2 regions of the Streptomyces sp. NPDC044064 genome follow, and region 1 is predicted to be linked to the other one. Evidence: riboswitches for the same ligand, from Rfam matches in the RefSeq annotation. Region 1 holds a riboswitch; the other holds the start of a gene.
The links. A riboswitch is a leader RNA that binds a small molecule or an ion and turns the genes downstream of it on or off. The one in region 1 is predicted to bind cyclic di-AMP.
Positions count from the first base shown of each region.

Region 2: linked by a shared signal. The riboswitch ahead of AC07DS_RS13010 (transglycosylase family protein) and the one ahead of AC07DS_RS00655 (C40 family peptidase) in region 1 are both predicted to bind cyclic di-AMP.

Region 1 covers NZ_JBWKFN010000001.1:132,317-139,569, reverse strand. Annotated here, with positions in the region: gene AC07DS_RS00665 (FAD-dependent oxidoreductase) at 1-1,307, opposite strand, end outside; gene AC07DS_RS00660 (NAD-dependent epimerase/dehydratase family protein) at 1,475-2,536, shown strand; gene AC07DS_RS00655 (C40 family peptidase) at 2,556-4,658, opposite strand; cyclic di-AMP (ydaO/yuaA leader) riboswitch at 4,669-4,840, opposite strand; gene AC07DS_RS00650 (DUF1996 domain-containing protein) at 5,171-7,153, shown strand; gene AC07DS_RS00645 (lipoprotein) at 7,237-7,253, opposite strand, start outside.
Region 2 covers NZ_JBWKFN010000006.1:334,202-341,454, reverse strand. Annotated here, with positions in the region: gene AC07DS_RS13035 (NAD(P)/FAD-dependent oxidoreductase) at 1-42, opposite strand, end outside; gene AC07DS_RS13030 (Ppx/GppA phosphatase family protein) at 487-1,389, opposite strand; partial or broken gene AC07DS_RS13025 (DUF501 domain-containing protein) at 1,648-2,049, opposite strand; gene AC07DS_RS13020 (FtsB family cell division protein) at 2,078-2,554, opposite strand; gene eno (phosphopyruvate hydratase) at 2,655-3,941, opposite strand; gene AC07DS_RS13010 (transglycosylase family protein) at 4,315-5,004, opposite strand; cyclic di-AMP (ydaO/yuaA leader) riboswitch at 5,009-5,177, opposite strand; gene AC07DS_RS13005 (transglycosylase family protein) at 5,361-6,404, opposite strand; gene AC07DS_RS13000 (cytochrome P450 family protein) at 6,601-7,253, opposite strand, start outside.

The DNA.
Region 1 (7,253 bases):
CCCTGCGGCTCGCCGAGGGCTCGCTCGGCGGCGTCGAGCTTGTACCAGCCGTCCCAGGTGGTGAAGCGGACCTCGCGCTCGGCGAGGAACGCGTCCACGGACTCCGGCGCGGGGGAGTGCGGGGTGTGCAGACGGCCGTTCGTGAAGTCGTCCAGCAGGTTGGAGACGGTCTCGTTGGCGTCGCCCTTGGTGTGGCCGATCAGACCGACCGGGCCGCGCCGGATCCAGCCGGTGACGTACGTCGACCGGAGGTGGTTGCCGCTCTCCTCGACGACCCGGCCGCCCTGGTCCGGGACGGTGCCGGACTCGATGTCCCACGGCAGCTTGGGCAGCTTGTCGGAGAGGTAGCCGACGGCGCGGTAGACCGCGGTGACGTCCCAGTCCTTGAACTCGCCGGTGCCCTTGACGTTGCCGGTGCCGTCGAGGGCGGTGCGCTCGGTGCGCAGGCCGATCACCCTGCCGTCCTCGCCGAGGATCTCCGAGGGCGACTCGAAGAAGTGCAGGAACAGCTTGTGCGGCCGGTCGCCGACGTCCCGGATCGCCCAGTTCTCCAGGGTCTTGGCGACCATGTCGGCCTGCTTGTTGCCGCGCCGGGTCTCGATCGAGCCCGCGTCGTAGTCGATGTCCTCGGGGTCGACGATGACCTCGATGTTGGGGGAGTGGTCCAGCTCGCGCAGCTCCATCGGGCTGAACTTGGCCTGTGCCGGGCCACGGCGGCCGAAGACGTGGATCTCCACGGCCTTGTTCGCCTTCAGGCCGTCGTGGACGTTCGCGGGTATCTCGGTCGGCAGCAGCTCGTCCGCCGTCTTGGCGAGGATCCGGGCCACGTCGAGCGCCACGTTGCCGACGCCGAGCACGGCGACCTTCTCGGCCTCCAGCGGCCAGGTGCGCGGCACGTCCGGGTGGCCGTCGTACCAGGACACGAAGTCGGCGGCGCCGTACGAGCCCTCCAGCTCGATGCCCGGGACCGGCAGATCCCGGTCGGCCGTCGCGCCGGTGGAGAAGATCACCGCGTCGTAGAAGGAACGCAGGTCGTCCAGGCTGATGTCGTTCGGGTAGTCGACGTTGCCGAACAGCCGGATCTGGGGCTTGTCGAGCACCTGGTGCAGGGCGGTGATGATGCCCTTGATCCGCGGGTGGTCGGGCGCCACGCCGTACCGGATCAGGCCGAACGGGGCGGGCATCCGCTCGAAGAGGTCGATGGAGACGCCGGGGTCGGCGGCCACCTCGGACTTGAGCAGGGCGTCGGCGGCGTAGATCCCGGCGGGGCCGGCTCCGACGATGGCTACCCGCAGGGGGCGCGGCATGATCAGTTCCCTTCGAGCGTGATCAGATACTCGAGTGGGAAGCCTAGACTAAGGCAGACCTAAGTTAGTACACGGGTCCGGTCTATGACCTCATAAGTGGATCTTATGACTTCTCCAGGGGTCTCTTATGGAGGTCTCCTGCCCGGGGTCCCGGCGGAGGAGGGCGCGTGGGCGTACGCGGGGAGACGACCGTCGTGGTGACCGGCGGCAGCGGCTTCGTCGGCAGCCGTCTCGTACGCCGGCTGCTGGAGCGGGGATACCAGGTCCGCACCACTGTACGCAGCACCGGCGACGCGGCGAAGGTGCGGCCGCTGTGGGAGATGCAGGAGGCGTTTCCGAACCGACTGGCGTTGTTCGAGGCGGACTTGCTGAAGGAGGGCTCGTTCGACGAGGCGTTCCGCGGCTGCCCGGTCGTCTTCCACGTGGCCTCGCCGTTCCTCATGCCGGAGCGGATCAGGGACGCCCGGCGGGATGTGGTGGACCCGGCGCTGCTCGGCACCCGCAACGTGCTGGCGAGCATCGCGCGGACCCCGGAGGTCCGGACCCTGGTGTTCACCTCCACCGTGGGCGCGGTGTTCGGTGACTACGCGGACGTCCTGCACATGGACGGCCAGGTGCTGTCCGAGCGGTACTTCAACACCACCAGCACGCCCGAGAACAACCCCTACCACTACGCCAAGACCGTCGCCGAACGCGCGGCCTGGGAGGCCGAGGCCGCACAGGGCCGCTGGCGCATGGTGTCCGTCAACCCCGGCCTGATACTGGGCCCTTCCCTCACCCCCGCCTCCGAGTCCGGCAGCCTCTTCCTTCTCGACGAGCTGTTCAAGGGCTACTTCTGCTACGGCGCCCCCGACTTCAGCTTCACCACGGCCGACGTGCGGGACGTGGCCGACGCGCACATCGCGGCCGCCGAGAACCCCGGGGCCAAGGGCCGCTACATCGTGGCGGCCGATGCGATGACGTCGTTCCACGAGATGGCACGCATCATCCGCACCCGCCACCCCTACGACCCGCGCCTGCCGCGCACCGCGCTCCCGCACTGGCCGGTACGCATCCTGGGTCCCTCCTTCGGCCTCACTCAGGACTACATACGCAAGCACCTCGGCATCCGCTTCCGCGTCGACAACCGCCGCGGTGTCGACGAACTGGGGCTCACCTACCGGCCGGTGGCCGAAACCTTGCTCGACCACTACGAGAGCTGGCGCGCGCGACGGCGCCGACCGGGCTGAGGCGAGTCCGCCCGCGGCGTCACGCCGGCCGGATCACCCGGTGGATCGCCGCCTCCCCGGCGCCGTAGATCGACTCCTCGCGGATGTACGACCCCGGGCCCGGCGCATGGATCATCATGCCGCCGCCGGTGTGCAGGCCCACATGCCGGTCGTCGTCGAAGAAGAGGACGAGGTCACCTGGTTCGAGTCCGGCCAGCGTGACCGGCGTGCCCCCGAGCGCCTGCTGGTGCGCGGCCCGCGGCAGCGTGACCCCGGCCGCCTTCCATGCCGCCTGGGTGAGGCTGGAGCAGTCGTACGAGTCCGGCCCGGTCGCACCCCACACACACGGCTTCCCGACCTGCGCCCGAGCGAAGGCGATGGCCTTCTCGGCGCGTAGGGCGTGGGGCGACTGCGGGGCGGTGGTGGCGGGCGCGTACGAGCCGGTGTCGGTCGTGGTGGGAACGGTTGTGGTGGGAACGGTGGTGACAGGCGCGGCGAAGGAGCCGGTGCCGGTCGGGAAGGGGGCGACTGCGGCAGGGGCAGGGGCAGGAACCGGGGGTGGGGTGAACGTGGGGGCGCCGGCGGTTACGGGCGGGGTGAAGGATCCGGTGTCGGTGGGGAGGGGTGCGGCGAAGGCCCCCGTGTCGGTGGGGAGGGGGAAGGCGAAGGATCCGGTGTCGGCCGGAAGCGGCGCGGCGAAGGCCCCCGTGTCGGTGGGGAGGGGGAAGGCGAAGGATCCGGTGTCGGCCGGAAGCGGCGCGGCGAAAGCGCCGGTGTCGGTCGGAAGGGGTGCCGCGAAGGACCCGGTGTCGGTGGGGAGGGGGAAGGCGAAGGCGCCGGCGTCGGCCGGAAGCGGCGCGGCGTAGGCGCCGGTGTCGGTCGGAAGTGGTGCGGCGAAGGACCCGGTGTCGGTGGGGAGGGGGAAGGCGAAGGCGCCGGTGTCGGTCGGAAGGGGTGCCGCGAAGGCCCCGGTGTCGGTGGGGAGAGGCGCCACGAAGGCGCCGGTGTCGGTGGGGAGGGGTGCGGTGAAGGACCCGGTGTCGGCCGGAAGCGGTGCGGCGAAGGACCCGGTGTCGGTGGGGAGGGGGGAGGCAAAGGCGCTGGTGGCGGCCGGAAGTGGCGCCGCGAAGGACCCGGTGTCGGGCTGAAGGCCTGCGGGCAGTGGCGTGGCGAAGGAGCCCGTGTCGGGCAGAGGGGCCGTCGTGGCCGGGCGGTTGTAGGGCTCGGTGCCCGCAGGAAGCGCGGCCGCGCCGAGCGAGCCGGCCGCATCCTGTGCCGGGAACACACCGGGTGCCGCCCACTGCGGTGCGCGCCACTGGTCCTCGGCCGGCTGCGACGCCTGGCCCCCCGCGGCGCCCAGGGCGTCCGGCGTGGCGGCTGCGGGGCCCAGGGCGTTGCCGCGGGACAACACGTCCCGGGCCGCGGCGAGTTTGCGCCGGTTCTCCGCCTTGGAGGCCGCCGGGGCGGGCCGCCGGGACCCCGCGGCGGGGGCGGGCAGTGCCCGGGGCTCCTGCTGCGGGGCCGCCGGGGCGGCGGGGAGAGGCAGGGCGGCCGGCTGCGCCGAGGTACGGCCCGCCGGTTCCAGCATGGCCCGGCTCGGCGGCTCGGCAGCGGCTCGGCCGGGGAGTTCCAGCGCGGTGCGGTCGCCCGCTGCTTCCATGGCCCGGCTGGTCAGTTCGGGAACGGCGCGGCTCGTAAGTTCGGGGACGGACCGAGCGGTCAGCTCGGCTACGGCCCCACTCGGCAGCTCCGGCAGCGCACGGGCATCCGTCCGCCCCGAGGGTCCGGCGGGCAGCTCCGGCAGACCGCGTCGCGGCGCCTCCCGGTCACCACCGGGGCGATCGCCGCCGCCGCGGTCCGAGGAACGGGCCGGGGTGGCCGGCCGGTCGGGCATCCGGTCCGCCGGCAGGACCGCGGGTACGGAGGGGCCGAGCTTGGCCCGCGCCCCATCGAACCACTCCTTGGCCACCTCGTCGAGCGCCGGATCCGAGCGCCGCTCCGGCCGCTTGGCCAGCGGAACACCACGAGTCCGTGTCGCCCCCGCCATGGCCCGTGTCGCGTTGAAGTTCCCCGTGTCGACCTCGGCCCGGTCGTAGAGGGAGTTGATCCGCTGCCGGACCTCGTCGCGGCTGTCCGTCGCCATGAAGGGACGCACTCCTTCCGTGCTCCGCCTACCGAGTCAGCTGTCGGGTTCGGGCGGTCGGTTCCGGAAGGCGTGCCCTACGGCCTTCGCCTGCAAGGGCGTTGGCCGATTCACCCCGAAGTCGGTCGGGTCCCCGGTTCCGGTCGCACTCCACGGTGCACCGGATTCGGCGGAGGCCACGCGGCCCGGCGCGGTTCGCCGGGGGAGCCGTGCGGCCTGGCCGTCAACCTAGCCAATTTGTGTGGCCCGTGTGAAGGTTGAAGTGCGTAATGTCCGATACAGATATGTGATGTTCGTCTTGGCATTCGAGATGACTCACCCTCTGGGTGGCACGGTGCCTATGAGATTCTGATGAATTCTCGGGACGCCTGAACACTCGGGCGCTCGGATCCGTATGGGGCGGGGGATTTCCATGCGAGCCGCTCGACAGACTCAGAGGTACTTCCGTGGGACGCAACACGCGCAGACGCCCGACCCGTGCACGACGCGCGACCTTCGCAGCGGTCGCCCTGATGCTGGGCGGAGGCGGGCTCGTCGCGGCGAATGTCTACGCCTCGGCCACCGAGGGCACATGGGGCGGCGGCACCGACGCGACCGGACAGGTCCGCTCCGCGGGCATGGCCACGATCGACTGCCCGGACGTCGGCAGCCGCCTGACGACGGTGCCGGACGACGCCCGTGAGGCCGTCGACCGTGAACTCGCCCAGCTGGACCAGCAGACAGCGGCCGCGTACCAGCAACTTCAGGCGTCGGCCGAGTCCGTGCGCCAGGACCCCACGGCCGCGGACGAGCCCATCATGAACCCGCTGAAGGAGAAGCGGTCGGCCACGATCGAGCGGATCGCCGCCGCCATCGACCAGGCGGGCGACCGGCCGGAAGGACTGGAGTCCCTCGCCGCCTGCACCCTGCGCCCCGCCCAGGACGGTGCGGGCGGTGACACCGGCAACGCCGGCCAGGGCAGCGCCGCCCCGAGCGACGGAGCCCAGCAGGGCTCCGGCCAGGGCCAGAACGGTGCCGGCCAGGGCGGCAACGGCCCCGTCGCCTCCGACTACGCGGACATCACCTCCGTACAGCCGAACGTGCCGAACCCGCCCCAGCAGGACGACGCCTCGCGCGGCACGTTCACCTCCGAGTGCGGTGTCAACGCGGGCGGCCTGTTCAACTCGGACAACGTGATCGTCGCACCCGGCGTCTCCAACGGCGCCCACCACTTCCACGACTACATCGGCAACCAGTCCAACAACGCCTTCGCCAGCGACGACGTCCTGGCCAACGCCCAGACCAGCTGTGTGGACCAGGGCGACAAGTCCACGTACTACTGGCCGGTGCTGCGGCTGCAGAACGGCAAGCAGGAACGGGACGCCGGCGCCCCGGGCGGCGGCACGGAGGGCAACGCGGGCCAGATCGTCACGGCCAAGCAGGTGACGCTGACCTTCGTGGGCAGCCCGCGCGGCAAGGTCACCGAGATGCCGCGCCTGCTGCGCATCATCACCGGCGACGCCAAGGCCTTCGTCAACGGCCCCACCAACGCCAACGCCTCATGGAGCTGCACCGGCTTCGAGGACCGGCAGCTGAAGGACAAGTACCCGCTGTGTCCGTCCGGCAGCGACGTGGTGCGCACCTTCCACTTCCAGAGCTGCTGGGACGGCCGCAACATCGACAGCGCCAACCACCGCACCCACGTGGCCTTCGCCGGCCCCGACGGCGCCTGTCCCGAGGGTTTCCGGGCGATCCCGCAGCTGGTCCAGCGCATCGTCTACGACGTCGCCGCGCCGAGCCTGGACGACGGCGGGCGGACGGTGCCGTTCTTCGCGGTGGACTCCTTCCCCGAGCAGCTGCACAAGCCGGTCACCGACCACGGCGACTTCATCAACGTCTTCGACGAGGACCTGATGCGCGAGATGGTCGACTGCATCAACTCCGGCCGGACCTGCGGACCCCGCGGCGATGACGACTCCGGTGCCACCACGGCCCCGAGCCCGAGCGACGACAACGGTGCGTCGGACGCCCCGGGCACGGGCACCGGCGGTGCCACGGCCGAACCCGCCACGAGCACCCCGGCCGAGCCCGCCCCGGCCTCCTCCGAAGCGACGCAGGAGCCCAGGACCGACGCGACGACCTCGCCGGCGAACACCACCAAGCACGACAAGCCCGCCAAGCACGACAGCCAGTCCTCCCAGCAGGACGGCCGGACCAAGCAGGACAGCGAGGGCGGGCAGACCGCTCCCGCGAAGGCCGACAAGGCTTCCCCGGCCGCGCCGTCCGACTCGGGCGCCGGCGAGGTCGGCCAGGCCACCCGGACCCCTGCCGGCGGTCAGGCCGCCGAGTCCCCGGCCGCGCAGGCGCAGCCCCCCGCCAACCAAACGGAACCCCAGGCGGTCCAGGGCGGCGGCCTCGCCGAGACCGGCGCACACCTGTGGCCCGCGGCCATCGGCATGTTGCTCGCCCTGTCCGGCCTCGTCATGCTGCTCCGGGCCAAGCGCTTGAGGTACTGACCGCACGGCACGGAACGGCGGAACGGCGGCCCCACCCTCCAGCGGTGCGGCCGCCGTTCCGTCGTCCGGAGCCGCGGTGCTCGTCAGCGGACGCGCAGGG
Region 2 (7,253 bases), on a different contig from region 1:
ACCGCCTACTACGAGGATCCTGGGACGCTCCGTGGTGCTCATGCCATCGAGTATCCACCCGGCCCGGGAGGGGTGCTCGTGCGCCCCTTCACAAGGTCCGACAGGCCCTGTGCTAAACTCCGCGACCCGCGTGACGCAGGTCATGGTGCCGAGGGTGAACACCTGGGCGGTCTGACCCGTTGTCAAGGCCGCGTGAGCTGCCTCTCTGGGTGACCGGGATGGTTGTGAGCACCTCGCAACACCCCTGGAGCACCCCCCTCCGGACCCTTGCTCCACCCACCGTCTGAACATGTTCAAACGGCCTGGAAGCCCCCGGAAGGGCCAACCGGCCCCTTTTCATGGTTCCGCGAGACGGAATTCCTTGTGAAGAACTTCACGAACTTTTCCGACCGGCCGTCACCGAGGGACCCTCGAGGGCCCCTCAGTCCCGCTCAGACGTTATCCGACCTGCTCAGCCGACAGCTACCGACCAGTAACAAAAGAGAGCTACGCCACCGACCACGCAATGCCGTCGAGGATGTCGTGCTCGCTGACGACGACCTCCTCGGCCCCGGTCCGCTCCATGATCGCGAGCAGCACGAGGGCGCCCGCGCCGATGACGTCGACCCGGCCCGGGTGCATGGACGCGATCGCGGCGCGCTCGGCATGCGTGGAGCGCAGCAGCCACTCGGTGATCTCGCGGACGCGGTCGCGGGAGACGCGGGAGTGGTGGATGCGCGCGGAGTCGTACTCGGGCAGGTCCTGGGCGATCGCGGACACGGTGGTGACCGAGCCGGCCAGGCCGACCAGGGTCCGCGCCTCGCGCAGCGGGACGCTCTCCTCGCCCAGGTCCAGGGCGGCCTCGATGTCGGCCCGCAGCGCGGCGATCTGCTCCGCGGTGGGCGGGTCGCTCACCTTGCCGTCCTGCACCAGATGCCGCTCGGTCATCCGCACGCAGCCCACGTCGACGGACCGCGCGGCCCGTACGTGGTCCTCGCCCACCACGAACTCGGTGGAGCCGCCGCCGATGTCGACGACCAGGTAGGGCTTGGCGAGGTCCTCGCGGCCCTTGAGCTCCTTCGTGGCACCGGTGAAGGAGAACTCGGCCTCCCGGTCGCCGCTGATGACCTCGGGCTCGACACCGAGGATGTCGACGACACCGCGCACGAAGTCGTCCCGGTTCTCCGCGTCCCGGGAGGCCGAGGTGGCGACGAACCGCACCTTGGCGGCGCCGAGTTCACGAATGACGTCCGCGTACTCGCGGCAGGCCGCGAAGGTCCGCTCCAGCGCCTCGGGCGCCAGCCGGCCGGTGCGGTCCACGTCCTGGCCGAGCCGCACGATCGTCATGCGCCGGTCCAGCTCCAGCAGCTCACCGGTCGCCGGGTTCACGTCGGCGACGAGCAGCCGGATCGAGTTCGTACCGCAGTCGACGGCCGCGACACGCGAGAAGCCCTCGGCGACCGGCGGCCTGCCGGCGTAGAAGCCGCTGCGGACCTCGGCGGGGTCGAGGACCGCGCCCTCCTCGCCCGGGTGCTCGTCCGCCGGGTCGGGCGCCACGAGCGGCTGCACGCACGGCCCCTTGCGCCACCACTCCGGCAGCATGGCGATCGCCTCGTCGCCGAGCGGGTTCACGCCCGGGCCGGCGGCCAGCGAGTGGCCCACCAGCACGTGCAGGCACTTCACCCGGTCCGGCATGCCGCCCGCGCTCGGGAAGCCCTCCAGGACCTCGATCTCGTCCCGGCGCCGGATGTAGTCCTCGTGCGCGGCCCGGTACGCGGCGGCCAGCTCGGGGTCGTTCTGCAGTCGCTCCGTCATCTCCTTCATGACGCCGTCCGCCTCCAGCGTGCCGATCGCCGAGGCGGCGCGCGGGCACGTCAGGTAGTACGTCGTCGGGAAGGGCGTGCCGTCCGGCAGCCGCGGGGCGGTCTCCACGACGTCCGGCTGCCCGCACGGGCACCGGTGCGCGATCGCCCTCAGCCCGCGCGGCGGACGCCCGAGCTGCTGCTTGAAGGCCTCGACGTCCGCGTCGGTCGGCTCGGTACGCGGAGTGGGCGGCGGAGGCGTTTCCATGACTGTGTTCAGCTGTCTTTCTGTCGGTTCACTGGTCGGAGGCGTCGGACTTGTCGACCCCGTCCCAGACGTTCGCGTACCAGGGCCGGTGGGCGGCCCCGAGGTCGGCGCGGGCCTGCTTGGCCGCACCCGGGTCGATCACGACGTACCCGGTCTCACCGGGCATCACATAGTGCAGCCGGCGCCGGATCTGCTGCTCGGCATAGGCGTCGTCCTGCCAGCGCGCCTTGAGGTCGCGCAGCTGTTCCACCCGTTTGCGGGCCTGTTCCTGCTGCCGCTGCTGGTCGGCGATCTCGGCGCGCTGGGAGACGTACTGCCGCATCGGATAGGCGAGCGCGACGATCAGCGAGCACAGCACGAGCGCGAGCAGCGCCGCGCGGCCGGTGAGGCGGGAGCGGCGAGCCTGCCGCTTGGTCTGGGAGCGGTAGACGCGGGCCGCCGTCTGCTCGCCGAGCAGCTTGAGCCTGGTCGCGGTGGAGAACCGGTCCCGGTCCTTCACGGCCATGTCCCCGCCTCCCCTTCACACGTGCGTACGTCCCCGCACACGGTACGGGACCGGGTACGGGGACGTACGTACGACTGGCTAAGGCTTAGCCCGAGATGGGTCAGCCCTTGAAACGGGGGAAGGCCGAGCGGCCCGCGTAGACCGCGGCGTCGTCGAGGATCTCCTCGATGCGCAGCAGCTGGTTGTACTTGGCGACGCGCTCGGAGCGGGCCGGGGCGCCGGTCTTGATCTGGCCGCAGTTGGTGGCGACGGCCAGGTCGGCGATGGTGACGTCCTCGGTCTCGCCGGAGCGGTGGGACATCATGCACTTGAAGCCGTTGCGCTGGGCCAGCTCGACGGCGTCCAGGGTCTCGGTCAGCGAACCGATCTGGTTCACCTTCACGAGCAGGGCGTTGGCGGTGCCCTCCTCGATGCCGCGGGCCAGGCGCTCCGGGTTGGTGACGAACAGGTCGTCGCCGACCAGCTGGACCTTGTCGCCGAGCTTGTCGGTGATGACCTTCCAGCCGGCCCAGTCGTCCTCGAACAGCGGGTCCTCGATGGAGACGAGCGGGTAGGCCGCCACGAGCTCCTCGTAGTACTCCGTCATCTCGGCGGCCGAGCGGGACTTGCCCTCGAACTCGTACTTGCCGTCCTTGTAGAACTCGGACGCGGCGACGTCGAGCGCGAGCGCGATCTGCTCACCGGGGATGTAGCCGGCCTGCTTGATGGCCTCGAGGATGAGGTCGAGGGCCTCGCGGTTGGAGCCGAGGTTCGGGGCGAAGCCGCCCTCGTCGCCGAGACCGGTGGACAGGCCCTTGCCCTTCAGGACCTTCTTGAGGGTGTGGTAGACCTCGGTGCCCCAGCGCAGGGCCTCGGAGAAGGACTCCGCGCCGATCGGGGCGATCATGAACTCCTGGATGTCCACGTTGGAGTCGGCGTGCGAGCCGCCGTTCAGGATGTTCATCATCGGCACCGGCAGCAGGTGCGCGTTCGGGCCGCCCAGGTAGCGGAAGAGCGGGAGGTCGCTGGCCTCGGAGGCGGCGTGGGCCACGGCGAGGGAGACGCCGAGGATGGCGTTGGCGCCGAGGGAGCCCTTGTTGTCGGTGGCGTCCAGGTCGAACATGGCCTGGTCGATCAGGCGCTGCTCGGTGGCGTCGTAGCCGACCAGCTCCGGGCCGATCTGCTCGATGACGGCGAGGACGGCCTTCTCGACACCCTTGCCCTGGTAGCGGTTCGGGTCACCGTCGCGCAGCTCGATGGCTTCGAAGGCACCGGTGGAGGCGCCGGACGGGACGGCGGCACGACCCGTGCTGCCGTCGTCGAGGCCGACCTCGACCTCGACCGTGGGGTTGCCTCGGGAGTCCAGGATTTCCCGGGCTACGACGACGTCGATGGACGGCACGAGCATCTCCTTCGTGGATGTGACGCTGGTTGTGCGGGGCTTGTGTGCCTTGCGCCTAGAGCCTAACCGTCCCGGGGGCTTCGGCCACCGACCGACCGTCCCGTGGACAGGTAGGAACAGGGAGACCGTACCTATTGTTCAGGCTCGGAACAAAGAGGCCTGTGGATGAGGCCCGGCCGAAGAGTGGGAAACGGGCGGGAAGACGGAGAGGAATCGGGGCGGGGAGCAGGCTGGGGACACAAACAACCCCGCCCCGGCGCGTACGGGGGAAAACGCGCCGGGGCGGGGAGCCCGTGGGGACGGGGGGATGCCCCTCACGAGGCCTTCAGATTGGGGGCAGGCCTTGTGAGAGCACTGTGGTTCCGGTGGGAGCCAGGTGTCACTTCAGGTGCAGCTGCTGGCCCGGGTAGATGAGGTTCGCGTCCTGGACGATGTCCTTGTTCAGCTCGAACAGCTTCTTCCAGCCGCCCTTGACCTTGTGCTTCTCGGCGATCGTGCTGAGGGTGTCGCCCTTGGCCACCTTGTACTCGCCGTCGCCCTTCTTGACCTTCTTGCCGGTCGGGGTGGTGACGGTCTGGCTCGCGGCCGGACGCTCGGCGGAGCGGGAGGCGGCCTGCGGCTCGGCGGCGCGGGTGGTGGTCGTGGTGGTCTTCGAGGAGCTGCCGCTCGACGGGGCCGCCGCGGTACCGCTGTACGGGGTGCTCGACAGGCCCGTGCCGCAGACCGGCCAGGCACCCTTGCCCTGGGAGGCGAGGACCTTCTCGGCGACGGTGATCTGCTGCTGCTTGGTGGCCAGGTCGGCGCGGGCGGCGTAGGCCGTGCCGCCGTAGGCGGCCCAGGTGGAGGCGGAGAACTGCACGCCGCCGTAGTAGCCGTTGCCGGTGTTGATCGACCAGTTGCCGCCGGACTCGCACTGGGCGACCGCGTCCCACTCGGAGGCGGTGGCGGCGGAGGCGTTGCCGGCCGCCATCAGCGGGGCGGCGACGACGGCGCCGGTGACACCGGCGAGCGCGATGGCACGGGTGGCCTTGAACGGACGACGGTGCTTGCCCTTGCCGGAAAACAGCATGGATCGATCCCCTCACCGACGCCTGCGAGGTGAGCTGTCGGATTCGGGCCGGTTGAGTTGCCCGGCCGCGACCCTCACGGGACGCGGCTTCACCCCAAGCCAGTGCCGGCATCAACTGCCGTTCCTGGCGCTTACCTTGGGTCCCCCGCTCCTGCCTACGGCGCATGACGCGACGACTGTTCCCGGGCGACCGCTGGCAGGACTCGGCGTTGCGGATGCCGGGGCTCGTGGTGACGAGCGGCCTTGACCGTAGACAGGCGATCGGCGGAATTTCAAAGACGATCAGGGCTTCTGAGACTCATCCCACACTTTCACCAAAACGGACATTAGTGAGCGAAGCGGGGCGTCAACTCCCGCTACTCGTCGCCCTTTTCGGTACCGACTTTCAGGGTCTGACCGGCACTGATGTGGTTCGGGTCGGCGCCGATGGCCTTCTTGTTCTCGGCGTAGAGCGCGTGCCATCCGCCGTCGAGGTCAAGGGAGTCGGCGATGGAGACGAGGGTGTCGCCCTCGTGGACGACGTAGGTGCCCGCCTCTCGGCCGGCGTGACGGCCCGACGGGGCGTCATTCTGTCCGTTTGCCGCACTTTCATCCGCACTGCCACCGCGGTGGCGCCCGCCACTGCCGAGGGCGCCGGTGTCGACCAGGCTCCAAGAGCTGCTGGTCTGCCACGAATTGTCCGAGTCCTCCGTTGCGGGATCCGTGGTGACGGACTCGCCATCCTGAGCCTGCCCCGACCCGGGCGATGCGGATTTGTCGGACTTGGGGGTGTCTGCACCCTTGCTGGAACCCTTGGAGTCGGCACCCTTGTCGGCACTCGGGGACGGCTTGCCCTTCGCATCCGAGGAGGAGTCGGACGAGGGTGACGAGGAGGGCGAATCCGGCAGTCCGGACGAGTCGGAATTCTCGTCGGAGTCGGAGTTGTCGTCCGAGCTGGACGAGTCCGAGGACTTGGAGGAGTCACCGGAGTGACCGGAGCCCGAGTCGGAGCCCGAGACGCCCGTGTCGACGTCCACGGAGCCGGACTTCGAGGTCATGCCGGAGAGCAGGGCGCAGGTGGCCCAGGGAGTGGTGCCCTGGTCGGCGAGAATCTTCTCGGCGACGGCGATCTGCTGCGAACGGCTGGCCTGGTCGGCGCTGAAGGCGTACGTCGTGCCGCCGTACTTGTCCCAGTCGTCCTGGGATATCTGCAGGCCGCCGTAGTAGCCGTTGCCGGTGTCGGCGCTCCAGGAGCCGCCGCTCTCGCACTCGGCCACCTTGTCCCACGTGGTGCCGTCGGCCGCGTTGGCGCTGGCCGCGCCGAGGAGCGGGATGGCGATGGCGGAGCCGGTCACGCCGGCCGCGACGAGGAGGGCCGGAGCCTGACGGGGGCGACGGTGACGACCGTTCCCGGAGAGCATGCGGAAGCCTTTCGTGCGACAGCGGGGCCGGCGTGGCCGATGGAACTCGGGGGCCACGCTGATGAGTGAACGTATAGGCAGACGATCACTTGTCACAAGTTAATGCCGCGCAGATCACGTGAAGATCACAGAAGAGAGTGCCTGTCATGTTCGACCGGGCGAACCTCTGCCCGCGTCCGGCCCGTTCGAGCCGCACTCAGGGAACGGGCGTGAACTCCACGGGGAGGGTGCGCAGGCCCCGCATGATGAGCCCGCCGCGCCAGCGCAGCTCGGCCGGGTCCGCCCCGAGCCGCAGGTCGGGCAGGCGGGTGAGGAGGGTGCCGAGCGCGTTCTGGCCCTCCAGACGGGCGAGCGGGGCGCCGAGGCAGTAGTGGATGCCGTGGCCGTACCCGAGGTGCTGGTTGTCCCGGCGGGACAGGTCCAGGACGTCCGGGTCGGCGAACCGCTCCGGATCCCGGTCGGCGGCGGCGAGTACGACGAGCACCGGGTCCCCGGCGGCGATGTCCTGCCCGCCGATGGTGAGCGGCCGGGTGGCGAACCGCCAGGTGGCCAGCTCCACCGGGCCGTCGTAGCGCAGGAGTTCCTCGACCCCGGTCTCCAGGAGGTCCCTCTCCCCGGCGGCCAGGGACCGCTGCAGGCGGTGGCGCTGCTCGGGGTGGGTGAGCAGGGCGTAGGTGCCGTTGCCGATCAGGTTCACGGTCGTCTCGAACCCGGCGAACAGCAGGATGAAGGCCATCGCGGCGGCCTCGTTCTCGGTGAGGTGCTCACCGTGGTCGGAGGCGCGGATGAGGCCGGAGATCAGGTCCTCGCCCGGGGTCGGCTCGGCGGGCAGCGCCTCGCGCTTGCGGT